Regions from separate parts of the Streptomyces sp. KL116D genome, predicted to be linked through region 3. Evidence: riboswitches for the same ligand, from Rfam matches in the RefSeq annotation. Region 3 holds a riboswitch; each other region holds the start of a gene.
The links. Region 3 has a riboswitch for thiamine pyrophosphate ahead of RBJ77_RS06715 (thiamine ABC transporter substrate binding subunit). Riboswitches for the same ligand answer to the same signal wherever they lie in the genome.

Region 1 (7,377 bases), on a different contig from region 3:
CGCCGATCTGCTGGGGCAGCAGGTGACCGTGTTCCCGAGCCATCACGGTGGCTTCCTGGACGGTGAGTTCGGATACCCGGGGAAGCCGGACGAGTTCGCGCAGCGCCTGCGTCAGGTCCTCGACGGCGAGTCGTAGGTCAGGGGCGGCGGAGCACGGCGGAGCGGGTGGAGGTCGGACTCCACCCGCTCCGCCGTAAGGACTTGCGCCCAGCCTCGCGTCAGCTGGGGTCACGCGGGACCGAGGGCCGTGCCTTGGAGGCGCGATCGCGCACCTTCTCCGCGGCCTGCTTCGCCTCGCCGCGCGCCTGCTCGACCTTGCCCTCCATCTCCTGCTCCCGGTTGCCGGTGACCTTGCCGGTCACTTCCTTCGCCTTGCCCTTGACCTTGTCCATGCCGCCTTTGCGGGCCATGACTGCTCCTAGTCCGAGTTGTTCCCCCGCTCCACGTAAACAGGTCTGGCAGCGCCCCGCCCGGCGGAGAGTCACGGAGGGTAGTTCCGACTGCTGGGGGCGTGGTGCCGCTGCCGCCAGGTGATACTCGGCGAGTGGAATGGTTCGAACATGCGAGTGCGGCAGAGACGGCCGGCGACTGGGACATCGCCATCGACCTGGTGAGTGCGCGCGCCGAGTGCTGCTCCACCGACTACAACGCCCACGGCAACCACCTGTGGCACATGGACCTGCTCGTCCGCGCGCAACGGCTGGACGAACTGGCGGAACGGGCCGGCAGTGACGTCCACGCGCGCCGACGGCTGAACCGGGCACTTCGCGCTCAGGAGCGCCGTCGAGGGCGTCTGTCAGTGGTAGCCGTGCTGTCGGTGAGCTGCCCGAGGCACGCGGCCATGCTCCTCAGCGGGACCAATCCCATGGACACCTAGACGTCGAACCGGACGGCGGTCGCAGTGCGCCCTCATCCCGTCGACTCGCCGGAGGGACGGCTCTACACGGATGTCGGGACCTGGCTGCCCTGGACCCGCACGGCGTAGCGCTCGACGATGCCCGCCGCGTAGAGCCCGTAGGGCAGGCCGTGGCGGCGCAGTGCGGCGGCCACCTGGAACACGTCGTGAGAGGGAAGCCCGCGGCCTGCGGTCCTGGTCAGCCGGTCGGCAAGCGTGGATCGGTAGGCGCGGTGCAGGGAGATGATCAAATTGGCCAGCTCCGCCGGGGGCAGGTGGAGCGTCAGCCGCAGCGCCGCGTCGAGATCGTGCGTCGAGGCGCCGGGTTCCCGGAGCAGGATCAGTTCCCGCACTCGCTGAGGGAGCAAGGACCGGGGCGCGCACCTGCGGGCGAGCTCCTCGGCCACGCTGTCGTGTCCCGCGGCCCGCAGTCCCGTGACGAGTTCGAGGATCTCGGGCAAGGGGCGGCCCGCCGCGGCGGCGAGTACCGGATGAGCGTCGAGGCCCTGGGTCCTCAGCTCGCTCACCAGTTCCGCGAGCGGGACGGCCGCGCGCCGCGCGCCGGCCAGGTCCAGGAGCCGGCGGGCCAGATCGTCGGCGAGGTCGCGCTGCAGACGGACCAGCAGGTGGGCGACCGATGCGGCGGGCCAGCGCTGTGCAGCGGAGCCCAGGAGCGACTCGATGTCCGAGTGCCAGCCGCGGGCCTGCAGGCGCGGCATCATTCCGGCGAGCAGGACACTGTCCTCACGCCGGATCGGCAGCGCCAGCAGGTACTGGGCCTGATCGCGCTTGCGCTCGCTTCGGAGGCTGTCCAGGGTGGTGAGCAGAGGTTCCACGCGGGCCATGTCGATGACTTCGAGCAGTTGGGCCTGGGCGAGCCAGCCCCGTCGGCGCAGCTCGCGGATAAGCCGCTCCCGGTCGGCGGTGGAGTCCGTCTCTCCGGCGATCTCAAGGAGTGCCGTCGCGGCGGTTTCGTGTCCGGTGATCAGGAGCTGGTCGGCGAGTTGGGCAATGCGTTCGGCCGGCCAGCCTTTGGCCGCGTCGCGCACGAGCCTCTTGGTGGCGCGGTTCTTGGTTCCGGCGACGGCCTGGGCGATCCCGTCGACCCGGGTCTGCCACTCGGCATCGTCCCGGTTGGGCGGAGGGGCCGGAGTGCCGGCCGAGGAGGGCGCGTCTGTAGGTGACGTGCGTGGTGAACTGGCCAAGGAAGCTGCGGTTTGCTGGAGGGACCTGGCGCGGGCCTGCTGCCAGATGTCCCAGTCCTCGGTCGGTACGTTCAAGGTGATGAGGAGCGATTCCAGGAGGCTTCTGGTCGGTAGCCGTTTCTCCTGCAACACGTCGGCGAGTGAGGAGTGCGGAAGCGCGACGCGTCGGGGGTTGCGGAATCGTCTGGCCCGGCGCTCCAGTTCCGCATAGGACACGGTGTTGATGTCCTTGAGTTCGCGCATCAGCCTGATGAGTTGCCCAGGTGTGCCCGCAAGGGCGGCAGCTTGCGACAGCTCCTCCGTCTGCTGCTGGATGTTCTGGGTGGCCGGGCTGTCCGGGATGGGGACAGTGCCCGCGCCGGCCCTTTCGGCGCTGGCTCGTTTCCATTGCTCCCGGATCTCGGTGAGCGTCGTGGTCAGCTTCGCGCCATCGCCGTGCCTCTCCACGTATTCGCGACATGCCAGGAAGTACGCCTCGGTGATGCGCGGGCTGGGAAGGGCACGTCCTGATGCGGCCTTGGACAGGGCAGAGACCGAGTAGCCGCCTTGTGCGGCCATCATGGCGAAGGCGGAGTTCGCGACGCCGGGTTCCTTGGACGCGGTTTTGCCGGCCTTGCGGTGGGCGTCGTGCAACAGAGCCGCGAGCGTGGCCAAGGAAGGACTCCCGGCCTCCTGACGCGCGTCGCGCAGCAGCTGTACGAGGTGCCCCAGGGCGGTGTCGGCTTCGGAGATCGGTGCTTCGTTCCGTCCCATTCCAGCTCCGCTAAGTGATCGACTTCGAGAGCAGCGCCGTGTCCACAGCCCGGGGCGCATCGGCCGACAGCCAGGCTGGCCCTTGCCGTCGGCGCTCGGCGGTCGGTTCTACAGGGAGCAGCGGGGGAGCCCAACTTCTCTACCTGCGCTGTGGTTGGACTCCCCGGCTGCGCGCCGGCCGACGCACTCCTGTCCGTCGGCTCTGGCCGTCACGCTCCCCAACGGGCAATCGGTTGCGGACTGCTCGGGCTCCAGGCCACCGGCGTTGCAAGGTCGAGGGCGACAAAGCCGGCAGCGGCGAGCAGAGCGACCGCGGAGGCAGGGGGCACACCAAGCAGCGTCAGGAGGCTGGCAAGGCTCAGCACGACCACGATGACGACGACCTGTGACGGCCCGATCGTGGTGTGCGGCCACCTCCGGCGGCTTCCCACGCACTGTGCCCGGCGAGTCTCCGGCGGCGGGTTGGAAGAGGGTGCGCGGCGGCGGTGAAGGTACATGATGGGAAGGCTCCGATCTGCTGGTCCAGGTCTTCACGGAGTTGCGTCGTTGCCGCGACACGAACCCCGGCCTGTCGCCATCATCCGCCAACCCCTGTTGGTCACCAAGGAGTTGCAGGGGTGCCGGGCTTCTGCGCGATGTGCCGGGTATGCGCTGCCGAGATGCTGCGCGGGGGCGTTGCCGCAGGTCGGCCCGGTCGGCGGCAGGGGCGGACCGGATTGTTGAATTCTTCATCCGGATTCATCCGGGACGCTGCGCAGAGGGTCGCTCGCGGCCGCAGACTGGAGGTGGCACCTAAAGGTGCCCCGCCCCGCCGCGTCTGCTGGTCCAGGCACAACACGGCAAGGGCGTTCGAGGGTGGGCCCCGTTGCCGCGGGGCCCACCTCCCTGCCGCAGAGGCCGTGCGTACGGCCCGCCCCGCAGAGAGTGCTGCGCCCGCCGCCCGAACTGGGCAGTGCGTGTTCCGAGTTGGAGCAGAGGGGCGCGGTCTGCCATGGTGCCGTCGCCCAGGGGTACGGTGAGGCTGACGGGATGCTGGCCGGGCAGGCCGAACGTGATCCAGACAGACGTCGTAGACCGCACCCCCACGGAGGACTCGACATGCTGCTCGCTGCGGACAAGGGCGACATCACCACGATCATCGGCGGCATCGCCCCCGACTGGGGTCCCTTCGGGACGCTGGGCACAGAGGCGAAGACGATGATCCAGGTCATCATGGCCGTCGCGATCCTGCTGTGCCTCGGCATCGCCATCTGGGGCGCCGCCAAGCAGCGGATCGGCGCGACGGCCCTGCGTGACACGTTCAGCGCGGAGCAGGGCAAGGGGCTGATCATTGCCGGGATCACCGGGGTGTTCCTCATCGGCTCCCTCGGCACCCTGTTCACCATCGTCTACGGGATGGCCGTCTGAGGTCGTCCGACTGTGCGGGCCCCAGCCGTCGGCCCGTGAAGGCCGACGGGCGGCTCGGCGGTGCAGGCGCGGGCGAGGGGCGGCTCGCAGGCGCAGCAGCAGGCGCGGTCTGAGGCGGGCGAGGGCCCGCGTGCGGCAGCGCCCGTAGTACCGGTTACCCTCTTGGTTCGTACTGCCCGACACGGGGTGCCCCGCGACAGCGCCGGGGCTGAGATCACACCCGTAGAACCTGAACCAGTTAGCACTGGCGGAGGGATGTCAGCGATGCCGATACCGCACGCTTCCACGCACCCGGCCACACCCGCGCCCCGGACCGCACTCGACGGGCGGATGCCCGCGGCACCAGGAGACCTGCGGATCGAGGCGCACGGCATCGCCCCCGTACCCGAAACCCACCGCTACGGAGGCGCCGGACGCCTCTTCACCGTCTGGTTCGCGCCGAACCTGACCATGAGCGGCGTCTTCACCGGCACCGTCGGCATCGCGCTCGGCCTGGACTTCGCCACCGCGCTCGCAGCGGTCGTCCTCGGCACGCTGGTCGGCGCCGTGCCGACCGCGTACCTCGGCACCTGGGGCAGCCGCACCGGATCCGGTCAACTCCCCCTCGCACGGCTCGCGTTCGGTGGGGGAGTGGTCCTGCCCGGTACCGTGCAATGGCTGTCGTCGATCGCCTGGGACGCGCTCATCGGCCTGTTCGGCGGGGACGCTCTCGCGCGGCTGTGCGGATGGCCGTTCTGGCTCGGGGCGCTGGTCATGATGGCGGCTCAGGGACTGCTCGGGGCGTTCGGCTACGAGGTGATCCACCGCCTTCAGCAGTGGATGACGGCCGTCCTCGCGGTCGCCTTCGTCGCGCTGGCACTCCGCCTCGCGCACATCGGGGTCACGCCCGAGGCACACGGATCCGTCCATGGCGCCGACCGCGCCGGAGCCTTCGCTCTGACCAGCACGATCGCCCTGAGCCTGGCCCTTTCCTGGGCGCCGTACGCCAGCGACTTCAGCCGCTACCTGCCCCGCGCCACCTCACCGGTCCGCATGTTCTGGTGCACGCTGCTCGGCGTCGTCGTGTCCTTCACGGGCGTGCAGGCGCTCGGCCTGTGGGGCGCCTCGATCTTCACCGACCAGACCGCGCGCGGCGTCGACACCGTGCTCGGCGGGGGAGTGCTCGGATCGGTGGGCCTGCTCGCCGTCGCTCTGGCCGCGCTGTGCAGCAACGCGATGAACGACTACAGCGGTTCGCTCGCCCTGCAGACCGTCGGCGTCCGCATCCCGCGCCCCCTGGCCGCGGCCCTCGCCGCACTCCTCGGCTTTCCCCTCGTGCTGTGGATGCATGCGGCCGACACGGCTGCCCGCTTCCAGAACGTGCTGCTGTTCGTGGGCTACTGGATCCCCGGTTTCGTGGCAGTAGTGGTCGTCGACTGGTGGGCGCGGGGCCGCGAGCGGGGCGGCGCCGACATGGATCTCTCCGTCGAACGCACGAGGACCCGCTCCGCTCTGCCCCCGCTCCTGGCGTTCCTCTGCGCTTTCGCCGCCACCGTCCCGTTCATGAACACGAGCCTGTACGTCGGCCCGGTCGCCGAGGCGTTGCACGGCGCGGACCTCGGCTACTACGTCGCGTTCCTGGTCGGACTCGCGGTCTACGCACCGTTCCGGCTGCGTCGGCGGACGTCGCACGACGGTCCCGCCGGGAGCTGAACTGGGCTGCCCGGCACGGCAGATGGGCTCACCGTGCGTCATGCGTCCCGGTGATGATCCACGGCGGTACAACCTTGTCCCCTCCAAGATCGTCTGAGGGTCGAGGAGTTGGAGCGTCCGGCTCCCCGACACCCCTGGGGGATGTAATGCAGAGAGCCTCCGTCGGCCGCGCCGTGCGGCTTGGCGCGTGCGGAACCGCCGTCGCCGGCCTGTTCGTGGTCGGCCTCGGCGCCGGGACCGCGATGGCTTCGGACACGCTGTGGGTGCAGTCCCCGTACGAGTTGAACGTGCCGCTCGGCGTGGACGGCGGTGAGCCCCCGGCCCGCTCGCTCGACCTCGGGCTCTACCACGACAACAGCAACGTCAAGGTCACCGACGGGCGGCTGACGGTCGACGTGTCCGGGCTCGCCGGCGTGGCGGACGTCGTCTGGCCGGCGAACTGCGCACCCGAGGGCACCGTCGCGGTGTGCACGATCGACGGCGTGATCCCGGTGACCAACGTCGACGCCGTGCACCTGGGGATCCGCGCCGCCGCCGGCGCGCAGCAGGGCGCGCAGGGCACGGTCACGTACAAGGCGACCGCCACCACCCCGTCCGGCACCATGAAGTCGCCGGACGGATTCACCACCACGGTCACCGTGGCGTCGGGGCCGGACCTCGCGCTCGCCGAGCCGGACCCGGTCACGGGTGCGGAGCCCGGCTCCACGACGACAGTGCCGTTCACCGTGACCAACGAGGGCAACGAGACGGCCCACGGCTACACCGTCACCATGAGCGCTTCCTACGGCCTCGACTTCGCCACCACGTACCCGCAGTGCGCCTACCGGCACGCCGGTGGCGACGAGGACGCGCCGATGACGCACGCCACCTGCACCTTCGACGACGAGATCGCCCCGGGCGCGAGCGTGCAACTGCCCGAGCCGCTGCGGGTCGACGTCAATGGCAAGGCGCTGAACGAGCGCCTCGACCTCGACGTGGCCCCGGCCGGTGGCGTCAGCGACATCGACGACCAGGACAACTACGTGGTGCAGTCCGTGCGTGCCGCCAACACCGCGGACTTCGCGGTGCAAGGCGCGGACGTCACGGGCGCGGCCGGCGAGACCGTCACCGCGGAGCTGCGCTTCGAGAACAAGGGCCCGGCCTGGTTCGGCAACCTGGGCTCAGGCGACCCGGCCGCGGTCGTCGAGTTCCGGGTGCCGCAGGGCACGACCGTCACCGGCGCCCCCGCGGACTGCCGCCCGCGCACGCTGACCGGCGGCTACTACCCGGACCGGGTCGGTGCCCCGCGCTACGACTGCAACCTGCCGTACTGGGTGTCGGAGAACGCCGAGCGCGCCTTCGCCTTCCAGTTGCGCGTGGACAGCGTGGTCCAGGACACCACCGGCCCGGTCGTGGTGCGTCCGGTCTTCGGGACGTTCGACTTCG
Region 2 (7,377 bases), on a different contig from region 3:
GACCGGCTGCTCGCCCGGCCCGACCGCCCCGACGCGGTGTACGGCCTGTTCGACCCGAACGGGACGGACCTGCTCGCCGCCGCCCGCCGGTACGGGCTGCGCGTCCCGGACGACCTGCTGCTCGTGTGCTGCAGCGAGTCGAGCGTCTACGCCAACACCGAGCCGCCCATCACCACCCTCTCGCTCAAGCCGCGCCGCATCGGCACGGCCGTCGTACAGCTCCTGATCGACGCCATCGAAGGCGTCGACTCCGACCAGCCGGTCGAGCAGGTGATACCGACGGAACTCATCGTCCGGACGTCGTCGATGAGGCGCCCGCCCCGCACCACGGTCAGCCCGCCCCGCTCCCCGGGGCAGGGCTGACCGCCCGCGGCCGACCCTCCTGCGCCCGGGAACGGTGAGGAAAAGTCCACACCAATTCGGGAGAAAAGCGTGGTGAACAGCCGCCCGTCACCGATTCACCACCCCTGGTGCATCACACAGCGCGAGCCGCATTCCTATGATGGGCGCACGACACCGCGGGCCGCTGCGACCAGGCAGTCCGATCCGGTGCACAGGCGGCGCAATGGTGGAGGGGTCGATGACTCAGGGGGCCGGTCAGGGACCCGCAGCGCGCACGGAGACGCTGCGCGACTTCCGTGTTCCCGCGTACGTCCATGACGTACCGGCGAACGTGGTGCCCACCGAGCCCGAATCCGGCCCCGCCCCGGACGATGCCGAGGCCTTCCCCGACGGCTACACCCCGACCGCGCGCGACCTGCCGGTCATCAACCGCGGGGACACGGTCCAGGTCGAGATCCCGCAGCCGGCGCCCGCACCCGCGCCGCCGGCCGACGGGCACGGCCCGCTGTACGTCGTGGGCGACGTGCACGGTTACATCGACGAGCTGGTCGCGGCGCTGCAGGAGAAGGGCCTGCTCGACGCCGAGGGCAACTGGGCGGCGGGCAACGCGCGCCTGTGGTTCCTCGGCGACTTCACCGATCGCGGTCCCGACGGGATCGGCGTCATCGACCTCGTCATGCGCCTGTCCGCCGAGGCGGCCGCGGCGGGCGGCTACTGCAAGGCGCTCATGGGCAACCACGAGCTGCTGCTGCTCGGCGCCAAGCGGTTCGGCGACACCCCCGTGAACTCCGGCGCGGGCACCGCCACCTTCCAGGCGGCCTGGTTGCTGAACGGCGGCCAGAAGTCCGACATGGACCGCCTCCAGGACGTGCACCTGCAGTGGATGTCCCGGCTCGACGCGATCGAGCTCGAGGACGACCACCTGCTCATGCACTCCGACACCACCGCCTACCTCGACTACGGCGACTCGATCGAGGCGGTCAACGACACGGTCCGCGAGACGCTCACGCGCAACGACGCGGACGAGTGCTGGGACCTGTTCCGCAAGTTCACCAAGCGGTTCGCCTTCCGGGACGAGGAGAGCGGCCCCGGCGCCGTGCAGGAACTGCTCGGCGCGTACGGCGGCTCGCGGGTCGTGCACGGCCACAGCCCGATCCCGTACCTCCTGGGCGAGGTGGGCGCCGAAGCCGGCGCCGACAGCACCGACTCCGCCGACAGCGGGCCCGTCGTCGAGGGACCGCACGTGTACGCGGGCGGCCTCGCCATCGCGATGGACGGCGGCGTGACCATGGCCGGAAAGCTGCTGGTCCAGCAACTCCCCATGGATATCTGAGGGTTGATCGGGCAGGCGCGGTAAACGGAGGCTTCGGCTGGCCAGGGGGCCAATTTCCGGAAACCCCCTGTCACCGTGTGCCGTGACAGCTCTACCATCGGCTTATCCGTAGCAGGCTCCCCTCCGTTTCTGCCCGACGGCTCGTAACCATGCGGGCCACCAAGCCCTACGGAGCATCGGGGGATGCACATGAACAGCGCTCCGCATTTGCTGAACGAGGACCGCCCCGAGTTCGAGCGGATCCTCGATGAGGCGCTGCGTACCGCACCGAACCGGCCTGATCTCGCCGCAGTGGGCCAGCGGCTCAACCCCGAACAGCTGCGCACCATGGCGTTGAACGCCGCCGCACTGATCAGCACGGCGGCCGCCACCGAGTACCAGCATTTCGTCAAGGTCCGCGAGGAACTGCGCACCTCGCCGCGGCCCGTCCGTCCGCTACGCGAAGGAGGCACCGCCACCGAGTCCGGAAACACCACCATCGGTCTGGTCGCGGAGACCACGGGACCCGGCGTCGCCGCGGTCGCCGTCGTGCTCGCCCCGGTTCTCGCCGGGACCGCAGCCGCGATCTTCCTGCTGGTCGGCTACATCCTGAAGATGCTCAACCCGGCACCCGACTTCGCCGACACGCTCCTCGCGGCCGGCTGGATATTCGGCGCCCTCACCGCGGCGGGCATCCTCGTCGCGGCCGTCTGCCTGCTGCTGACGGCCCTGCGCAACGGGGCGACGTCACTCCAGGCGGGCGCGCACGGGGAGTCGAGCGAGGAGGTGGCGCGGGCCCGGGAAGCCTGGGGCAAAGCGCTTCTGGAGCGTGGCATCCTGCCGTTCCTGCGGGAGGCCCTCGCGGACCCCCCGACGGGCGGCGGCGCTTCGCTCGGCGGCAGCCGCGGCGGCTCCACCAGCCGCATGCCCCAACTCGGCTACAACCGGCCGGGGTTCTCCAGCCCGGACGGCGGCGGCACCGCCACCGGGCAGCGCGCCGGCTACTCCAGCCCGGACTTCTCCAGTCCGGACTTCGGCGGCCCCGAGCACCAGCCGGACTGACCTCCGGCGGGGCACGGGGCCGTGACATCGGCTCGGGGCGAACTGCGCGGGCCCCGAGCCCTCAGTCATGCCGTTGTGCTTTCGTCGCCGTGCTCAGTCGGCGATCGGCAGATAGACGCGGTTGCCCGCGTCGGCGAACTCCTTCGACTTCTGTTCCATGCCCGCCTCGACCTCCGCCTGCGTGGTGCCGTGCGCGCGGCGGATGTCCTGCGAGATCTTCATCGAGCAGAACTTCGGACCGCACATCGAGCAGAAGTGCGCGGTCTTCGCGGGCTCGGCCGGCAGCGTCTCGTCGTGGAACTCCCGTGCCGTGTCCGGGTCGAGGGCCAGATTGAACTGGTCCTCCCAGCGGAACTCGAAGCGGGCGTCGGAGAGCGCGTCGTCCCAGTCCTGCGCACCGGGGTGGCCCTTGGCGAGGTCCGCCGCGTGCGCCGCGATCTTGTACGTGATGACACCGGTCTTCACGTCGTCGCGGTTGGGCAGACCCAGGTGCTCCTTGGGCGTGACGTAGCAGAGCATCGCCGTGCCCCACCAGGCGATCATCGCGGCACCGATCCCGGAGGTGATGTGGTCGTACGCCGGGGCGACGTCGGTGGTCAGCGGGCCGAGCGTGTAGAACGGCGCCTCCTCGCAGATCTCCTGCTGGAGGTCGATGTTCTCCTTGATCTTGTGCATGGGCACGTGGCCCGGGCCCTCGATCATCGTCTGCACGTTGTGCCGCTTGGCGATGGAGTTGAGCTCGCCGAGCGTGCGCAGCTCCGCGAACTGGGCCTCGTCGTTGGCGTCCGCGATGGAGCCGGGACGCAGGCCGTCGCCGAGGGAGTACGTGACGTCGTACGCGGCGAGGATCTCGCAGAGCTCCTCGAAGTTCTCGTAGAGGAAGCTCTCCTTGTGGTGCGCGAGGCACCAGGCGGCCATGATCGAGCCGCCGCGCGAGACGATGCCGGTCTTGCGGTTGGCGGTCAGCGGGACGTACGGGAGGCGGACGCCGGCGTGGACCGTCATGTAGTCCACGCCCTGCTCGGCCTGCTCGATGACCGTGTCCTTGTAGATCTCCCAGGTCAGCTCCTCGGCCTTGCCGTCGACCTTTTCGAGGGCCTGGTAGAGCGGCACGGTGCCGATCGGCACGGGGGAGTTGCGCAGTACCCACTCGCGGGTGGTGTGGATGTTGCGGCCGGTGGAGAGGTCCATGACGGTGTCGGCGCCCCAGCGGGTCGCCCACGTCATCTTCTCCACCTCCTCCTCGATGGACGAGGTGACCGCGGAGTTGCCGATGTTGGCGTTGACCTTCACCAGGAACCGCTTGCCGATGATCATCGGCTCGATCTCCGGGTGGTTCACGTTGGCGGGCAGCACCGCGCGGCCGGCCGCGATCTCGTCGCGCACGACCTCGGGCTCGACGTTCTCCCGGATGGCCACGTACTCCATCTCCGGGGTGATCTCGCCCCGGCGTGCGTAGGCGAGTTGGGTCACGGCCTGCCCGTCCCGGCCGCGGCGCGGCTGGCGCGGACGGCCGGGGAAGACCGCGTCGAGGTTGCGCAGACCGCCGCGCGGCGACGTGTGCTTGATGCCGTCGTCCTCGGGCCGGACGGGGCGTCCCGCGTACTCCTCGGTGTCGCCGCGGCCGATGATCCAGTTCTCCCGCAGCGGCGCGAGGCCCCTGCGGACATCGGTGTCGACGGTCGGATCGGTGTACGGGCCGGAGGTGTCGTACAGCGTGACCGACTGCCCGTTGGTGAGATGCACCTGACGGACCGGCACATGGAGGTCGGGGCGTGAACCCTCGATGTACCCCTTGTGCCAGCCGATGGACTTCCCGGCCTCGTCAGCAGAGCTCTCGCCCTGGGTGGAGGCAGGCGTGCGTGCGTCCGTTGTGGTCATGAGACCTACTCCCTACGCCGGCATTACCCGGTAACAGGTTCGGCGGTCGACGCAGCGAAGTCCGTCCCAGGATGTTCCACGTCGTTTCACGTGAAACACGCTTCGGTACGAAGGTCAGCGCCCTCTCAGCCCGGTGCTCCGAGCTCCCGCGTGTGCAAAGGTGCCTCCACGCTAGCGTCATGTCGGACGCGTTGAACAGAGGGCCCCTGCCGTTCTTGCGATGATCGGGCGGTGACCACGACGCAGCAGCCCCCTCCTCCGCCGTCCCATCCTCCCCATGGGCACTCCCACAGCCACGGACCGGCGGCGCCCGTCTCGCAGCATCTGCGCAAGGTCATCGCCGCGATCCTGATCCCCTTCTCCGTCGCGGTCGTCGTGGGGCTCGCGGTGCTGTGGCCGGGCGGCGCACCGGCGCACGAACGCACCGGAGTCGGCTTCGACCGCCAGACGCAGCAGGCCACGGTCACGAAGGTCGAGAAGGTCGACTGCAAGTCCGTGCACGCCTCGGGAGGCAACCAGGCCGGCGACCCCACCACGGCCGAGGGCTCGGCCGGCACGGACCAGCCCAGCGGCACCTGCGAGAACGCGACGATCCGCATCGACACCGGCAAGGACAAGGGCCGTACGTTCACGGAGATCGTGCAGCCGGACTCACCACGGCAGTTGCACGAGGGCCAGAAGGTGATCGTCGCCTATGCACCCGACGCCCCGGAGAACCTGCAGTACTCCGTCACCGATGTGAACCGCAAGATTCCCATGGCGCTGCTGGCCGGGATCTTCGCCCTGGCCGTGGTCGTGGTGGGCCGGCTGAGGGGCCTCATGGCGCTGGTCGCGCTCGCGGTCAGCTTCCTCGTCCTGACGTTCTTCATCCTGCCCGCGATCCTCCAGGGGTCGAATCCTCTGGTGGTGGCGGTCGTCGGAGCGAGCGCCATCATGCTGATCGCGCTCTACATGTGCCACGGCCTGTCGGCCAGAACCTCCGTCGCGGTGCTCGGCACGCTCGTATCGCTGTTGCTGATCGGCCTGTTGGGCTCGTTGTTCATCGGCTGGGCCGCGCTGACGGGCAACACCGACGACAGTACCGGCCTGATCCACGGTCTGTACCCCGACATCGACATGAGCGGTCTGCTGCTCGCGGGCGTCATCATCGGCTCCCTCGGGGTGCTCGACGACGTGACGGTCACGCAGACGTCGGCGGTGTGGGAGCTGCACGAGGCCAACCCGACGATGGGCTGGCGCGGTCTGTACCGGGCGGGCATCAGGATCGGCCGCGACCACATCGCGTCCGTCGTCAACACCCTGGTGCTCGCGTACGCGGGCGCGGCGCTGCCGCTGCTGCTGCTCTTCTCGATCGCGCAGAGCGGCGTGCTCGACGTGGCCAACAGCGAGCTGGTGGCCGAGGAGATCGTGCGCACGCTGGTCGGCTCGATCGGCCTGGTGGCCTCCGTGCCGGTGACGACCGCGTTGGCCGCCCTGGTGGTCTCCGCCGACCGCCCGGGGTCCCACGGGCCCGTACAGGCCGCTCCGGTGCGTACGGGCAGAGGCCGACGGCGTAAGCGCTGAGTGCGCGGAACTGCTCGGGTGCACCGCGCTGCTGAAGCGTTACGCCTCTTGTCGTACCGTCCGACGGCGGGTCAGCCCGCGCTCTGCTCCTCGGCCAGGATCCGGTCCAGTGCCTGGTCGAGATCGGCCTCGAAGTCCGCGAGGGCCTGCTCCTGACCCAGCGGGACCAGCTTGTCCGTACGGTCGAGGAAGGCGATGATCGGGGCCACTCCGGCCCGGAACAGCGCCTGATCGTTTCCGACCTGGAGCCGGATGTGCACCTCGCCCGGCATCTCACCGGTGCCGCCACCCCCCGCGAGCTCCACGGGAGAGACTCGTACGTCGCCGTCGCCTGCCGCCCCGTTGACCCCGTCCACGAGGAGCTCCCGGCCGAACGCCCAGGTCACGGGCGCGTCTCCGGGAAGATGGAAGGTCAGCCGCACGGCGTACGGATCGGTGGACTCGTACCGGAGCTCCACCGGAATGCGGAAGGAGAGTTCCTCGGAGACGAGGAAGCTCATCATGACCTCTGCCTGAACTGCTTGTACCGACTCGCGCATCGCCTACCCCGTCAACTTGCCGTCGATTGGCCAGGAATGACCTTCCTGACACTGCTGGCATCTTGCTCAACGTACACGGAGGATCACAAGGAGTGAGTTTTCAGATGCTGATAGAGAAGGCGAGTGTCCCTACGAGCTTCCCGATCTCCTGCTGCAACTGACGTGCGGCGGGAAGCAGTTTCTCGGCCTGGTGGGTGGGGAGCGAAATGGCCAAGGTCGCCGCGGTCGACCCGATCGTGAGCGGGAAGGCGGCGCAGGCCGTGCCGAGTGCGTACTCCTGCCGCTCGATGATGGGCTCCATCCGTCCCACGGATCTCAGCTTGCGCAGGAGTGAGCGATCGTCACGCACCGTGTAGGGCGTGATGGACCGGGAGGGATAGCGCTCGAGATGGGCCAGCCGGGCCTCCTCGTCGAGCTGGGAGAGCAGGCACTGGCCGATGGCGTGCGCATGGCCGGTCTCGCGGAAGTCGGCCCATTCCTCGACGGCCGGATTGGCCGGAGTGTCGGCGACCGCCACGATCTCGATCTCGCCGTCGCGGTAGACCGCGAAGTAGATCGGGACGCCGATGGTGTCGCGCCAGTGCCGCAGCGCGTCGGTGATCATGCCGCGACGTTTCTGCTGCGCTCCGCCACTGCTCAACCGCTCGGTTGCGTCGCCGAACACGAAGACGCCGTTCT
Region 3 (7,377 bases):
GAGCGGCAGCAGGATCAGCACGACGACGGTGGCCAGCACCCCGCCGAGGAGGGTCCACTGCCCGGCACCGCGCGGCCGCCGGGCCGTCTGCGCGGCGTCGACGAGCCGCAGCGTGCTCTCCCGGCGGCGGACGGTCCAGGCGTGCACGCCGAGGACGAGGCCGACGGCGACGAACTGCACGACGGTCAGGACCGCGGCGGTGGACAGGTCGAAGATCTGCGCGGTCTGCCGGTAGATCTCGACCTCCAGGGTCGAGAAGCCGGGCCCGCCCAGGATCTGCACGACGCCGAACGACGTGAACGTGAAGAGGAACACCATCAGCGCGGCGGCGGCGACCGCGGGTCCCAGCGCGGGCAGCGTCACCTTCCGCCAGGCCGTGAGCCGGGAGGCGCCGAGCATCCGCGCGGCCTCCTCCTGCCGCGGGTCGAGCTGCGCCCACAGCCCGCCCACCGTCCGGACGACGACGGCGTAGTTGAAGAAGACGTGCGCGAGCAGGATCGCCCACACGGTCGTGTCGAGCCGCACGCCCCACAGCTCGTCGAGGAGCCCGCCCTGCCCGAGCAGCGCGAGGAACGCGGTCCCGACCACCACGGTCGGCAGGACGAACGGCACGGTCACGACGGCCCGCAGCACCTGCTTGCCGGGAAAGTCGAGCCGCGCGAACACATAGGCGCCCGGCAGCGCGATCAGCAGGGTCAGCGCGGTGGAGGCGAGCGCCTGCCACACCGTGAACCACAGGACGTGCCGGATGTCGGACTGCCCGAGCACGTCCAGGATCCGCCCGAACCGCCAGCCGCCGTCGACGTGCAGCCCGCGCTCGACGATCGCGGCGACCGGATAGGCGAAGAAGACGCCGAAGAACGCGACGGGCACGGCCATGAGGCCGAGCCGCGCCGCACCGCCCGCACGAGTCGTACGGGCCTGGTCGACTGCCTCGTCGACTGCCTTGCCGGCTACTTCAGTACGAGCGAGGTCCACGACTTGACCCAGTCGTCACGGTTGTCCGCGATCTTGCGGGGGCTCATGGTCTCGGCGTCGTCGACCGGCACCGCGTACTTGGTGTACTCGGCGGGCGGGGTGGCGCTCTTGGTCACCGGGTCGACGAACATGTTGAGCGGCATGTCCTCCTGGAACTCCTTGGAGACGAGGAAGTCGATGAGCGCCTGACCGCCCTTCTCGTTCTTCGCGCCGTCGAGCAGGCCCGCGAACTCGATCTGCCGGAAGCACGTCCCCGTCGCGACGCCGACGGGCGACGTCTTGGGCTGCGGGTCGGAGTAGATCGCCTCGGCGGGCGGCGAGGAGGCGTACGAGACGACGAGCGGCCGGTCGCCCTTGGCCTTCTTGCCGCCGGCGCTGCCGCTGAACTCCTCGTTGTAGGCCTGGTCCCAACCGTCGACGACCTTCACGCCGTTGGCCTTGAGCTTCTTCCAGTAGCCCTGCCAGCCGTCGTCGCCCTGGCTCGCGGCGGAGCCGAGCAGGAAGCCGAGGCCGGGCGACGAGGTCGCCGCGTTCTCGGTGACGAGCAGGTCCTTGTAGGCGGGCTTGGTGAGGTCGGCGAAGGAAGCGGGCGGCGTCAGCTCGTGCTGCTCGAAGTACGCCTTGTCGTAGTTGACGCAGATGTCGCCGGTGTCGACGGGCGTCACCCGGTTCTTGCCGCTGTCGAGCCGGTACTCGCTCTTCACGTCCGCCAGGCCCTCGGCCTTGTACGAGGCGAAGATCCCGTTGTCGAGGGCCCGCGACAGCAGGGTGTTGTCGACGCCGAAGAAGACGTCGCCCTGCGGGTTGCCCTTGGAGAGGATCGCCTTGTTGACGGCCTCGCCGGCGTCCCCGTCCTTGAGGACCTTCACCTGGTAGCCGGACTTCTTCTCGAAGTCGGCCAGGACGTTCTTGGAGACGGCCCACGAGTCGTGGCTGACGAGGGTGACGGTCTTGGAGTCGCCGCCGGATCCCGAGTCGTTCGACGACCCGCACGCGGACAGCGTGACGAGACCGAGGCCCACGGCCACGGCCACGTACGTCTTCTTGCTCACTGGTTTTCCTCCTGGGGGTGACCAGGAAGAGACGCGGCCCTGCCCGGGGACCTCACGGTCTCCGGGCAGGGCGCAACAGCTTGGAGTGTTGACCGAACTTCCTACCCAGAATGACCTGGGCGAGGTTCAGAGGGTCTGCGGTCGATACCGCACTCTCAGCGCTGTGGCGCTCCCCTGTCGGAATATGCAGATGTCAGTACGCCTGTACGAGACGTACACCGGCAAGGCTACCGCTCGGTGGCCGCCAGCTGTCCACAGGCCCCGTCGATCTCCTGGCCACGGGTGTCCCGGATGGTGACGGGCACGCCGTGCGCGGCGATGGCCTCGACGAACGCCTTCTCGTCCTCGGGCCGCGACGCCGTCCACTTCGACCCGGGGGTCGGGTTCAGCGGAATGAGATTGACGTGCACGGGCTTGCCCCGGAGCAGCCGCCCGAGCCGGTCACCGCGCCACGCCTGGTCGTTGATGTCCCGGATCAGCGCGTACTCGATGGACAGCCGGCGCCCGGACTTCGCGGCGTACTCCCACCCGGCGTCCAGCACCTCCCGGACCTTCCACCGCGTGTTGACGGGTACGAGGGTGTCGCGCAGCTCGTCGTCGGGGGCGTGCAGCGAGATCGCGAGGCGGCACTTGAAGCCCTCGTCGGAGAACCGGTGAATGGCGGGCACCAGCCCGACGGTGGACACGGTGATGCCACGCTGGCTCAGCCCCAGCCCGTCCGGCTCGGGATCGGTGAGCGCACGGATGGACTGGACGACCCGCTTGTAGTTGGCGAGCGGCTCGCCCATCCCCATGAAGACGATGTTGCTCAGCCGCGCCGGACCACCCGGGATCTCCCCGTCCCGCAGGGCCCGCATCCCGTCGACGATCTGGTGCACGATCTCACCGGTCGACAGGTTCCGGTCGAGCCCGGCCTGGCCGGTCGCGCAGAACGGACAGTTCATCCCGCACCCGGCCTGCGACGAGATGCACATGGTGACCCGGTCCGGGTACCGCATGAGCACGGACTCGACGAGCGTCCCGTCGAACAGCCGCCACAGGGTCTTGCGGGTGGTGTCCTGGTCGGTCGACAGATGCCGCACGACGGTCATCAGCTCCGGCAGCAACGCCTCCCGCAGCTTCTCGCGCGAACCGGCGGGGATGTCGGTCCACTCCGCGGGGTCGTGCGCGTACCGCGCGAAGTAGTGCTGCGAGAGCTGCTTGGCGCGGAACGGCTTCTCGCCGATCGCGGCGACAGCCTCCTTGCGCTCGGCAGGCGTCAGGTCGGCAAGGTGCCGCGGCGGCTTCTTGGCTCCGCGCGGGGCGACGAAAGTGAGTTCTCCGGGCTTAGGCATGGCTGTACCAGTGTCGCAGATGGATGGGGGTGACCTGGGGTCGTCGCCTGGGACCCCTGTCACTGTCGGTCGCCCCTGGTCACTGCTGAGCGGCCTCGGACGGCCCAGGGACGGCCCGGGATTCTCGGCTCCCCCATGCTCTGACCAGCTAGTGCTGTGACCGCAAAGGTTCGCCGGGTTGCCTGGCAGGATCTCCCCATGCTTGATGAGGAGCTCGGCGCGCTTGCGCAGATGATGGCAGAGCACATGGCCAGGCCGTTCCCACCCGGTTTCCGCGGCCTGGATGTTGAGGGCTGGGACATGGTGATGCTCGACTCGGATGCCTATGCCTACGCCGCCTGCGTCCACGAAGGCCTGCTCAGCGAACAGACCGGCATACGCCTGACGCGGCTGACGTCGGCGTTCGGGAAGGTTCTTCCGGCGATCGACGACGAGTACGCGGCCAAGTACTACACCCATCTGCACAACATGGTCGTGCTGTCCGCCGAGATCGATAGCCAGCGCAAGAAGTAGCTGCCAGGAGTACAGCAAACCAGGTGACCTTTGCGGTCAGAGCACTAGCATCGCGGCCATTCCAGGGGATGGGGGCTCACGATGGCGATCGGCCGCAAGGGTTCGCGACGCATCGTCGTCGACGGCACGACGTACCGCTGGCGCCTGCGCCGCCGGCCGACCTACAGCCAGGGTCTCTGCTGGTCACCGTGCACGTACACGGTTGAGCATGCGGATGCCTCCGGGGCGACCCTGGTCGTCACGACGAATCAGCCTCACCCCAGTAACTGGGTCGGAGCGCCGAGTGTCGCGGTGCTGCCCAGCGACGTCAGCGTCGCCATCACGTCGGCCCTCGCACAGGGCTGGAACGCGACGAGTCCCGGCTCACCGTTTCGCCTGGACCAGTCAGACGGCTTCGTCAGCAGTCCCTGACGCCACGCTCACCTGGGTCGGCTGCGCCCCGAAGCCGACGATCGTTTAGTCCTCGGTATCGGACTCGTGCAGCGTGACAAGCTCTCCGAGGTCGTTGGCCACCATGACGCGCGCCAGTCGCCCGGCGACAGCGACGACCGTCGGCCAACCGGGCGACTGCAAATATTCCTCGTCCGTGTCATTGGGTGCCTGGGCCTCCGCCACGCCCAGGGCGACGCCCAGCTCCCGCATGAGCGAGACCTCTTCCTCGGTTCGCAGGCTGATGCCGAGGAACCGCTCGGGCTCGTCGGCGTCGCAGAAGTCGTCGAAGAGCGTGTGGAAGACGTGGTCCAGGTTCTCGAACACCGCCGGGTCGAGCCAGACGTCTCGCTGCCACGGCGGATTGGCCAGAGCGAGAACCGCGGGTACGACATGGACCCGGTAGTTCGCTATGAGGCGCGCATCGTCGGTCACGGCGACGAGCGTACGCACAGAGGGGCCCGGCCCCGTGCGGGTGCCGCCTGCGACCGTGGTTCGTCAGCTCTGGGCGGTGTCGTCGTCCGCCTGGCCGGAGCCCTCGGTCGTGCCCGTCCCTGTCTTCTCGCGCATCTTGCGCAGCAGCTCCGCCTTCTGGTCGGCCGCGCGCCGACGGTCGGCGTTGCGGTGCGGGCCGTTGTTCTGCCGTTCGGCGCGGGACTGCTTCTTGCGCTGGCCGCCGCCCTGGCCCACGGGGTTGTTGATGTTCTTGCTGTCGGTCACGGGTTCTCCCGGTGGTGATGTGAGGTGAGCTACGGATTCAGCGGTGGGGGACGGGCGGCGGCTTCGGAGGATGCCGGCGGGCCCGTCACGCTCTCACTCGTGAATCGGCGTCTGGAAGAACATGACAAGGACGTTACCCGGTCCCGTCGGCCCCGCGCGCCGGCCTTTTCCGCTCCCCGGCGTCGGGCCTGGGCCTTCGATGAGTGCCCGCAGCGAAGACGACCTGGTGGGCTCAGCTGGCTGAAGCCTGGAAGCCCACCTTCAGAGCGAGGTCGTTTCACCCGGCTCTGGGATCGCCGGTCCGGTCAGCCTGCGCCCGGCGCCCAGCGGCCCGCCCACCCCTGGGCTCCAGCACACCACCGCCGTCGGCGACGGACGGCGCGCGGCGAAGGCGTCGAGGTTCTTGTCGGTTTCGCGCCAGCGGCCGCAGGCGGGTGCGTTCGTCTCCCGTCGCGGCGCGGGCGTGCACCAGGCGATGGCCGTCGACCAGGTCGGCGTCGGCCTCCGGGCGTGATTGGAGGTTGAGCCACCAGGCGGGTTCGCCGGGCCCCACCCGTTCATCGCCAGCGTGACCAGGTTCGGGCCGTCCTCCAGGTAGGCGACGATGACGCGGCGGGTCGCCGGTGCGGCGTCCGGTCGTGGTCAGCCGGAGCACCCCAGCGTCGCCCGCGCGGCCGCCGCAGCGCGACCCTCCCGCCCAGCACCCGGTAACCGCCGCGGTGCACCACCCAGGCCAGCCGGATGAACCAGCGCGGCGGCGGCGTGGCGTCTGCGTCTGTCGTCCGACCGGCACGACGGCCTCCCGATGCCTCAGCGGCGGCGGTTCCCAGTACACGAAGGTAGCGGCAGGCGTCGGAGGCCGGTAGAGCCGTGGCGCCGGGCCTCAGGGGCAGTAACGGCGACGAGCCTGCCGGCTCAGGCGGGGGCTCATCAGAGAGTGTGCCGGATCGGGCGATCGGGCGACCGGTCGCGTCGAGGGTCAGCTCGATCCGACGAACAGCACCACGGCAGCAGCCACACCACCGGAGCGGTGGGCAGCAGCGAGTCGGAAGAGCGGTCCGCCCGATGCCGCCACGTGGCGGGAGCAGCAGCGTCCCCATGTCCTTGATGCCGAGATCCCGCTTGATCATGGACTCGCCCAGGTCACCGAGCGTCGCGCTGCACTGCGGCGACGAGGACACCGAGCACGCAGGCCCTGCCACCACGTGCCGTCGTCCACCAGGAACTGCATGCACAGCACGCCCGCCACCATCGCGAACGACAGCACCGCGCCGAGCAGACCCTCGCGGGTCTTGCCGGGAGCTGATCCGCGGCGCGAGCTTGTGCTTGCCGAACCGCCAGCCGATCGCGTACGCCCCGGTGTCGCTGACCACGGTCAGGATCCGGAACGTGAGCACCCGCCACGCCGTCGTCCGCGGTGAGCATCATCGCCACGAACGTCGCGAGGAGCAGGGACGTAGAAGGCCGCGAAGACACCGGCCGTGACGTCAGCTTCAGATAGCCCTCGGGCAGCATCCGTCATGCGCCACACCAGGACGGCCAGCGCGGTGAGCGCCATCGCCACCCAGGCGCCCTCGGGGCCCCGGACGTATCCGGCGACGACCATCGCCGCGCCACCGACGGCGAGCGGCACGAGCGGCGCCTTGATGCCCTTGCGCGCCTCGAGCCGCGACGTCAGCTCCCACAGGCCGACGACGACGGCGACCGCCATCACGCCGACGAACACGGCCTTGACGATGAACAACGACGCGATGATCACCGCACCGAGCCCGACGCCGACCCCTATGGCCGCCCCGAGGTCGCGGCCCGCGCTCTTCTTCTCTGCTTCGGCGCCGCCGCGGGGGCGGGCTGCGGTGCTGCGCTGGGCATGGGCTCCTGCGGTGTCTGCGGCGCCTGCGGTGTCTGCGGCGTCTCGTCGCGGAACAGGGGGCCGCTCAGCCGAGCGACCCCCGGTCGCCATCCTGGTCGGCGTCTCCGCCACCAGCGGGCACGCCGGGCATATCGGGCACGATGGGCATGGGCCGAGTCTCCTCAACCGCGTGCCGCTTTCGTACGCGGGACCCGCCGGAGCGCGTCCCTGGTCGTACGAGGGCCCCTGACCGTAGGCGGGCCCGTGGCCCTGGTCGGCGGGCCCCCAGTAGCCGGCCCGGTCGGCGCCCCCAGGAAGAGTCGTTCACGGATTCCTCGAACCTCGATGTTCCGCGCTCGCTCAGACTTCGAGCAGCTCGGCTTCCTTGTGCTTGAGCAGCTCGTCCACCTGGGCCACGTACTTGGCGGTGGTGTCGTCCAGTTCTTCTCGCCGCGACGGCCCTCGTCCTCGCCGATGTCGCCGTCCTTGATCGCCTTGTCGA
Region 4 (7,377 bases), on a different contig from region 3:
GCGCTGAGGGCGGCGGCACGTCCTCGTTCAGGTGCTTGTACAGGATCTGGGCGGGGGTCTCCCCGGAGTGCGGCTTGGCGCCGGTCAGCATCTCGTAGAGCACGACCCCGCACGCGTACACGTCCACGCTCGCGGTCGCGGTGCCGTCCTCGATCTGCTCGGGCGCCAGGTACGACACCGTGCCGAGGACCGAACCCGTCGTGTTCGTGACCGAGTCCACCGCGCGGACGAGACCGAAGTCCGCCACCTTCACCCGGCCGTCGTCCCCTATCAGGACGTTCTCCGGCTTCATGTCGCGGTGCACGAAGCCCGCGCGGTGCGCCGCCCCGAGCGCGGCGAGGACCGGCTCCAGGATGTCCAGCGCCGCGCGCGGCCTGAGCGCTCCCCGGTCCCGCAGCACGTCACGGAGCGTGCAGCCCGCGATGTACTCCATCGCCAGGTACACGTACGCGCCGTCCGTGCCCTGGTCGTACACGCCGACCACATTGGGGTGCGAGAGGCGGGCGACGGACTTGGCCTCGCGGATGAAGCGGTCGACGAACGAGGCGTCGGCCGCGAGCGAGGGGTGCATCACCTTGAGCGCGAGCACCCGGTCGAGGCGGGTGTCCACGGCCCGGTAGACCGTGGCCATCCCGCCGACCGCGATGCGTGCGTCGATGCGGTACCGGCCGTCGAGCACATGCCCGAGCAACGGGTCCTGAAGGGTCGTGTCCACGCAGCGAGTCTACGAGGAGCCACCGACAGGCCGGTCCCGTGCGGCGGGACCGGATCCGTACTGCAGCAGAGCTGTGACCGGGCGTGCGATCAGAACGCGGGGCGTTCGGGATCCAGCTGCGCCTGCCCCTCCGAAGGGGACGACGCCGCGGCGAAATGGCGCTTGGGGATGCGTCCGGCACGGTACGCGAGGCGGCCCGCCTCGACCGCGTGCCGCATGCCCTCGGCCATCAGGACCGGCTCCTGCGCGCGGGTCACCGCCGAGGCGAGCATCACACCCGCGCACCCCAGTTCCATGGCGAGCGCCACATCGGAGGCCGTGCCCGCGCCCGCGTCCAGGATCACCGGCACGCGCGCGTGCTCGACGATCAGCTGGAAGTTGTGCGGGTTGCGGATGCCGAGCCCGGAGCCGATCGGGGAGCCGAGCGGCATGACGGCCGCGCAGCCCACGTCCTCCAGCTTCCGGGCGAGGACCGGGTCGTCGTTCGTGTAGGGCAGGACCGTGAACCCGTCGTCGACCAGCGTCTCGGCGGCGTCGAGCAGCTCGACCGGGTCCGGCAGGAGGGTGCGCTCGTCGGCGATGACCTCCAGCTTGATCAGGTCCGTGCCGAGCGCCTCGCGCGCGAGGCGGGCCGTGAGGACCGCCTCTCCCGCGGTGAAGCAGCCCGCCGTGTTCGGCAGCACCCCGATGCCGAGCTTCTCCAGGACCGAGAGCACCGACCCGTGGACGTCGGCGTTCACCCGGCGCATGGCCACCGTGGTGAGCTCGGTGCCGGAGGCGGTCAGCGAGCGTTCCAGGACGTCGAGGCTCGGCGCCCCTCCCGTGCCCATGATCAGGCGCGAGGAGTAGGTGGTGCCGCCGAGGACGAAAGCGTCGTCAGCCATGATCGAGTCAGCCTCCTTGTACGGCGGTGAGCACTTCGACGCGGTCTCCTTCGGAGAGCGCCGTGACGGGCCACTGGGTGCGCGGGACGACGGTCTCGTTGAGCGCGGCCGCGACACCGGAGTGCGCGGCGGTGAGGGTGGCCACGAGGGCGTCCAGGGTGGTGCCGGACGCCACCGCGCGCGGCTCACCGTTGAGGGATACGTTCATGCGGGCTGCTCCAAGGAGGCGCCGCTGAAGCGCCTGGGGGTGAACGGGCGGGCCTCTTCCGGGAGTTCACCGGTGGCCAGGACCTGCGCCATGGCGTCGCCGGTGACCGGCGTGAGCAGCACGCCGTTGCGGTAGTGGCCGGTGGCCAGGAGGAGTCCGGGCAGCGCCGTCGGGCCGAGCAGCGGCGCGTTGTCCGGGGAGCCGGGGCGCAGGCCCGCGCGGGTCTCGGTCAGCGGCAGCTCCGTGATGCCGGGGACGAGTTCGTGGGCGTCCCGCAGCAGTTCGTAGACGCCGCCCGCCGTGACCTCGGTGTCCCAGCCGAGCTCCTCGGTGGTGGCGCCGACGACCAGTTCGCCGTTGACGCGCGGCACCAGGTAGACGTGGCTGCCGCGGACCACGGCGCGGACCGTGCGGCTCAGGAACGGCGCGTACCGCTTCGGCACCGTCAGCCGCAGGACCTGGCCCTTGACCGGCCGGACCGGCGGCAGCACCTCGTCGGGGACCCCCGCGAGCTGACCGCTGCGGCTGCCTCCCGCCAGCACCACCTGGTCCGCCGCGAACTCGCCGCCGTCGGCGAGGACGACCCCGCGGGCCCGGCCCCGTGCGACGGAGAGCCGTTCGGCCCACGTCCGGTGGAAGACCACGCCGGACCGCTCGCAGGCCGTCACGAGGGCGCCCGCGAGCCTTCTCGGGTCGATCTGGTGGTCACCGTCGACCCGCAGGCCCCCGCGCACGCCCGGCGCGAGCATCGGCTCCAGGCGGCGGCAGTCCCGGCCCGACAGCCACTCGGACTCCAGGCCCGACTTCCGCTGCAGGGCGTGCAGTTCCCGCAGGTGCGCCCGGTCGTCCGCGTCGAGGGCGACGGCCAGCGTGCCGCACGCGCGGTAGCCGAGGTCCTGGCCCGACGCCTCGGACAGCTCCGCGGCGAACTCCGGATAGCGCCGCGCCGACTCGACGTTCAGACCGAGCAACGTCTGCTCGCCGTAGTGGAGTTCGGTGACGGCGGCCAGCATCCCGGCCGCCACCTGGGCGGCCCCGCCGCCCGGTGCGGGGTCCACGACCGCGACGGACAGACCGCGCTGCGCGGCCCTCCACGCGGTGACCAGACCGATGATGCCGCCCCCGACGACGACTGCGTCGGTGGTGGTGCTCGGCGTACGCGACATGGGCGTCCAGCCCCTCCCTTCGCCGGCATGACCCGGATCAGGTTCGTACGGTCGGAGGCCGCTCCAGCCTCCCTCTCAGCCCGCTGCGTACGGGCTCCCGCGAGTGCTTTACGTTGGCCACCCTAACTCTTCGCCGTCAGCCCCAGTAAGGGAGCCTCCGCCCGTGGCCCGATCCCTCGACGGTCTCGTCCTCGCCCCCGTAGCCGACCAGGCGCCGGGGCAGGTGGGCACCAGGACGCGCTTCCGCTACCACGAGCAGGACGGCCGGATCTGGGCCGACTACGAAGGCGGCGACGTCGTGCGGGGACACCTCGTGGGGACCCGCGCCGGCGACCGGCTCGACTTCCGCTACGTCCAGTTGAAGACCGACGGCAGCACGTCCTCCGGGCACTGCGTCTCCGTCGTGTCCGAACGGCCCGACGGGCGCCTGCGGCTCGACGAGACCTGGGCCTGGGAGTCGCAGGAGGGCAGCGGGACCAGCGTCGTCGAGGAGATCACCGCACCGGTTTGATCACTAAACCGGTGACACGTGTGCAGGACGTCACGGGCCGGGAGTGGCCCACGCCGCTGACTGACACAAGATCAGGTGCCTAAGGTGATCCCGTGAGTGAGCAGCGGAGCGGGAACGGGACGCCCACGGGGCAGCGGAACGTCGTCATCGTCGGCGCGGGCATGGCCGGTGTGCAGACGGCGGTGGCCCTGCGCGAACAGGGGTTCCCCGGCACCGTCACGCTCATCGGCGCCGAACCCCACCAGCCCTACGACCGCCCGCCGCTGTCCAAGGCCGTCCTGCTCGGCAAGGCCGAGGGCTCGGCCTTCGACGTCGACTTCGAGGCGCTCGGCGTCACCCTGGAACTCGGCCGCGAGGTCACCGGCCTGCGCCCCGCCGACCACGAGCTGGACACGGCCCACGGCCCGGTGCCGTACGACGTCCTGGTCGTCGCCACCGGCGCCGAGCCGGTCCGGCTGCCGGGCGCGCAGGCCACGCCCGGCACGCACCTGCTGCGCACCCTCGACGACGCCGAGCGGCTGCGCCCGGTCCTCGCCGAGCAGCGCGACGTGGTCGTCGTCGGGGCCGGCTGGATCGGTGCCGAGTTCGCCACAGCGGCCCGCGAGGCGGGCTGCCGGGTCACCGTCGTGGAGGCGGCCGAGCGACCGCTGGCCGGGGCGCTGCCCGCGGAGATCGCCGCCCCCATGACGGCCTGGTACGCGGACGCCGGAGCCCGGCTGCGCACCCACGCGCGCGTGGCGAGCGTCGAGGAGGGGGCCGTGGTCCTGGACGACGGCACGCGGCTGCCCGCGGGCGCCGTCGTCGTCGGCATCGGCGCCCGCCCCGCCACCCGCTGGCTGGCCGGCTCCGGCATCGAGCTGGGCGCCCACCGCGAGGTGGTGGCGGACGAGCGGCTGCGCACCTCCGTACCCGACGTGTACGCGGTGGGGGACTGCTCGTCCTTCCCGTCGACGCGCTACGCGAAGCGCCTGATGGTCCACCACTGGGACAACGCGCTGCAGGGGCCCCGCACGGTCGCGGCGAACATCATCGGCGAGACCCCGGCCGCCTACGACCCGGTGCCCTACTTCTGGTCCGAGCAGTTCGGCCGCTTCGTGCAGTACGCCGGCCACCACGAGGTCGCCGACACGACGGTCTGGCGCGGCGACCCGGCCGGCGCGGCGTGGTCGGTGTGCTGGCTGCGGGACGGCGCCCTCGTGGCCGTCCTGGCCGTCGGCAAGCCCCGCGACCTCGCGCAGGGGCGCAAGCTCATCGAGGCGGGCACCGTCCTGGACCCCGACCGGCTGGCCGACCCCGCCCGGCCGCTCAAGGCCGCGGTGGCCTGAGCGGTCCGACCGGCCTGAGCGGCCTGAGCGATCTGAGCGGTCCGACCGACCCGACCGACCCGTTCGCGCGCACGGAACGCCTGGTCAGCGGGGCCCGGCTTCCGAGTGTCAGTCCGGGATGGCAGGCTTGTCCTGTGACCGAGATTGACGCAAAGACGGATGCTCTCGTCCCCGACTGGCTCACCCTCCCCGACATCGCCGAGCAGTTCGGTGTCGAGGTGACGCGTGTGCGACAGCTGGTGAAGGAAGGCCAGCTGATCGCCGTACGCCGTGGTGAGAACAGGGCACTGCACGTGCCCGCCGCCTTCATCGACGGCGACAAGATCGTCAAGGGCCTCACCGGGACCCTGACGCTCCTGCGGGACGACGGCTTCACCGACGAAGAGATGCTGGAGTGGCTCTTCACTCCCGACGACACCCTGCCGGGCACCCCCGCGCAGGCGCTGAGCGAGAATCGCGGCACGGAGGTGAAGCGCCGCGCCCAGGCGCTCGCCGTCTGACCTGACGACCGTCCGGCGTGCGCACCACGGGCTGTGTGGTGCGCACGCCACCGACACCGCACCACATACGGGGGGACTTCCATGGCCGACTCCAAGCGCGCGCTGCTCGCCGACGCACGGCTGTACCTGTGCACCGACGCGCGCAAGCGCCAGGGCGACCTGCCGGAGTTCCTCGACGCCGTGCTGTCCGGCGGCGTCGACATCGTGCAGCTGCGCGACAAGGGCATGGAGGCGGGCGAGGAGCTCGAGCACCTCGCCGTGTTCGCCGAAGCGGCCCGCCGCCACGGCAAGCTCTTCGCGGTGAACGACCGGGCGGACGTCGCCCACGCGACGGGCTCGGACGTGCTGCACCTGGGCCAGGGCGACCTGCCGGTCCCCGCGGCCCGCGCGGTCCTCGGCGCGGACGTCCTGATCGGCCGCTCCACGCACGCCGACGAGGAGGCCGCCGCGGCCGCGGTCCAGGAGGGCGTGGACTACTTCTGCACCGGCCCCTGCTGGCCGACGCCGACGAAGCCCGGCCGGTACGCCCCGGGCCTCGACCTGGTGCGGTACACGGCGGGCCTCGGCACCGACCGTCCCTGGTTCGCCATCGGCGGCATCGACCTCGGGAACCTGGACGAGGTGCTGGACGCCGGCGCCCGCCGCGTCGTCGTCGTCCGGGCCATCACCGAGGCCGACGATCCGGGTGCCGCGGCGGCCGAGTTCGCGAAGCGCCTGCGCACCGTGTGACCCGTGGGGAACAGGCGTTCCGGCCCGCTGTCCGCAGGGTGGACGGGGATTAGGGGCAACCGGATTCCGTCAGTAACCTGCCCGTATGGCCCTTGGCACCGCTTCCACCAGGACTGATCGCGCTCGCACCGTGCGCGACATGCTCGCGACCGGCAAGACGACGTATTCGTTCGAGTTCTCCGCGCCGAAGACCGCGAAGGGCGAGCGCAACCTGTGGAACGCGCTGCGCAGGGTCGAGGCGGTCGCGCCCGACTTCGTCTCCGTCACGTACGGCGCCGGCGGTTCCACGCGCGCGGGCACCGTCAAGGAGACGCAGCAGATCGTCGGGGACACGACGCTGACGCCGGTCGCCCACATCACCGCCGTCGAGCACTCGGTGGCCGAACTGCGCAACATCATCGGCCAGTACGCCGACGCCGGGATCCGGAACATGCTGGCGGTCCGCGGTGACCCGCCGGGCGACCCGATGGGTGACTGGGTCTCGCACCCGGAGGGCCTGACGTACGCGGCCGAACTCGTCGAACTGATCAAGGAGTCCGGCGACTTCTGCGTCGGCGTCGCCGCGTTCCCCGCGATGCACCCCCGCTCCGCGGACTGGGACTCCGACGTGCGGCACTTCGTCGACAAGTGCCGGGCCGGCGCCGACTACGCGATCACCCAGATGTTCTTCTACCCGGAGGAGTACCTGCGGCTGCGCGACAAGGTCGCCGCCGCGGGCTGCGACACCCCGATCATCCCGGAATGCATGCCGGTGACGAGTGTGCGCATGCTCGAGCGCCTGCCCAAGCTCAGCAACGCCGACTTCCCTCCGGCGCTGAAAGAGCGGATCCTCACAGCCAAAGACGATCCAGCCGCTGTACGCTCCATTGGCATCGAGTTCGCTACGGAGTTTTGCGCCAAGCTGCTTGACGAGGGAGTGCCGGGTCTGCACTTCATTACGCTCAACAACTCCACGGCGACGCTGGAAATCTACGAGAACCTGGGCCTGCACGACCAGCGGGCCTGATGGGCCGTACCCGTAGGGGGATACGGCCGTACGAGAGGGGCGTACATGGGCTGGGCGGTCCTCTATGCGGCATTCGGGCTGGTGGCACTCTGGCTCCTCGGTGAGGTGCTGCTGCAGTACAAGGCGAGGCTGCGCTGGCGGCTGCTGGCCTTCGTGGGCTTCGTCGGAGTCGTCCTCGGCGTCCTGATGCCGTCGGTGGTCGTCATCGGCGTGGGCGCCATCGCCTTCGCGATCGGCCAGACGTACGTCACGCTGTCGTTCCGCCGGGGCTTCGCGGCGGGCTGGGCGCTCAAGCACGGCCCCGAAGGTGCCGAGAAGCCGGGCGCCGACAAG

Region 1: linked by a shared signal. The riboswitch ahead of RBJ77_RS33050 (cytosine permease) and the one ahead of RBJ77_RS06715 (thiamine ABC transporter substrate binding subunit) in region 3 are both predicted to bind thiamine pyrophosphate.
Region 2: linked by a shared signal. The riboswitch ahead of thiC (phosphomethylpyrimidine synthase ThiC) and the one ahead of RBJ77_RS06715 (thiamine ABC transporter substrate binding subunit) in region 3 are both predicted to bind thiamine pyrophosphate.
Region 4: linked by a shared signal. The riboswitch ahead of thiO (glycine oxidase ThiO) and the one ahead of RBJ77_RS06715 (thiamine ABC transporter substrate binding subunit) in region 3 are both predicted to bind thiamine pyrophosphate.

The regions. Positions count from the first base shown of each region.
Region 1 is NZ_JASERH010000084.1:201,546-208,922, forward strand. Features, by position in the region: gene RBJ77_RS33025 (alpha/beta fold hydrolase) at 1-136, shown strand, start outside; gene RBJ77_RS33030 (CsbD family protein) at 219-410, opposite strand; gene RBJ77_RS33035 (hypothetical protein) at 545-877, shown strand; gene RBJ77_RS33040 (hypothetical protein) at 940-2,853, opposite strand; gene RBJ77_RS33045 (hypothetical protein) at 3,952-4,260, shown strand; TPP riboswitch at 4,433-4,533, shown strand; gene RBJ77_RS33050 (cytosine permease) at 4,516-5,952, shown strand; gene RBJ77_RS33055 (hypothetical protein) at 6,099-7,377, shown strand, end outside.
Region 2 is NZ_JASERH010000026.1:56,449-63,825, forward strand. Features, by position in the region: gene RBJ77_RS08105 (LacI family DNA-binding transcriptional regulator) at 1-363, shown strand, start outside; gene RBJ77_RS08110 (metallophosphoesterase) at 581-1,675, shown strand; gene RBJ77_RS08115 (hypothetical protein) at 1,859-2,716, shown strand; gene thiC (phosphomethylpyrimidine synthase ThiC) at 2,810-4,597, opposite strand; TPP riboswitch at 4,590-4,757, opposite strand; gene RBJ77_RS08125 (YibE/F family protein) at 4,829-6,160, shown strand; gene RBJ77_RS08130 (SsgA family sporulation/cell division regulator) at 6,232-6,699, opposite strand; gene RBJ77_RS08135 (IclR family transcriptional regulator) at 6,800-7,377, opposite strand, start outside.
Region 3 is NZ_JASERH010000018.1:90,477-97,853, reverse strand. Features, by position in the region: gene RBJ77_RS06720 (ABC transporter permease) at 1-978, opposite strand, end outside; gene RBJ77_RS06715 (thiamine ABC transporter substrate binding subunit) at 954-2,030, opposite strand; TPP riboswitch at 2,111-2,216, opposite strand; gene rlmN (23S rRNA (adenine(2503)-C(2))-methyltransferase RlmN) at 2,258-3,364, opposite strand; gene RBJ77_RS06705 (hypothetical protein) at 3,563-3,877, shown strand; gene RBJ77_RS06700 (hypothetical protein) at 3,959-4,288, shown strand; gene RBJ77_RS06695 (hypothetical protein) at 4,334-4,741, opposite strand; gene RBJ77_RS06690 (DUF6243 family protein) at 4,805-5,026, opposite strand; gene RBJ77_RS06685 (nitroreductase/quinone reductase family protein) at 5,304-5,819, opposite strand; partial or broken gene RBJ77_RS06680 (phosphatidate cytidylyltransferase) at 6,151-6,399, opposite strand; gene RBJ77_RS06675 (phosphatidate cytidylyltransferase) at 6,402-6,986, opposite strand; partial or broken gene frr (ribosome recycling factor) at 7,236-7,377, opposite strand, start outside.
Region 4 is NZ_JASERH010000087.1:64,702-72,078, reverse strand. Features, by position in the region: gene pknB (Stk1 family PASTA domain-containing Ser/Thr kinase) at 1-715, opposite strand, end outside; gene RBJ77_RS35345 (thiazole synthase) at 805-1,599, opposite strand; gene thiS (sulfur carrier protein ThiS) at 1,607-1,807, opposite strand; gene thiO (glycine oxidase ThiO) at 1,804-2,973, opposite strand; TPP riboswitch at 2,971-3,084, opposite strand; gene RBJ77_RS35330 (hypothetical protein) at 3,137-3,484, shown strand; gene RBJ77_RS35325 (NAD(P)/FAD-dependent oxidoreductase) at 3,577-4,809, shown strand; gene RBJ77_RS35320 (Rv2175c family DNA-binding protein) at 4,944-5,309, shown strand; gene thiE (thiamine phosphate synthase) at 5,391-6,038, shown strand; gene metF (methylenetetrahydrofolate reductase [NAD(P)H]) at 6,124-7,044, shown strand; gene RBJ77_RS35305 (hypothetical protein) at 7,090-7,377, shown strand, end outside.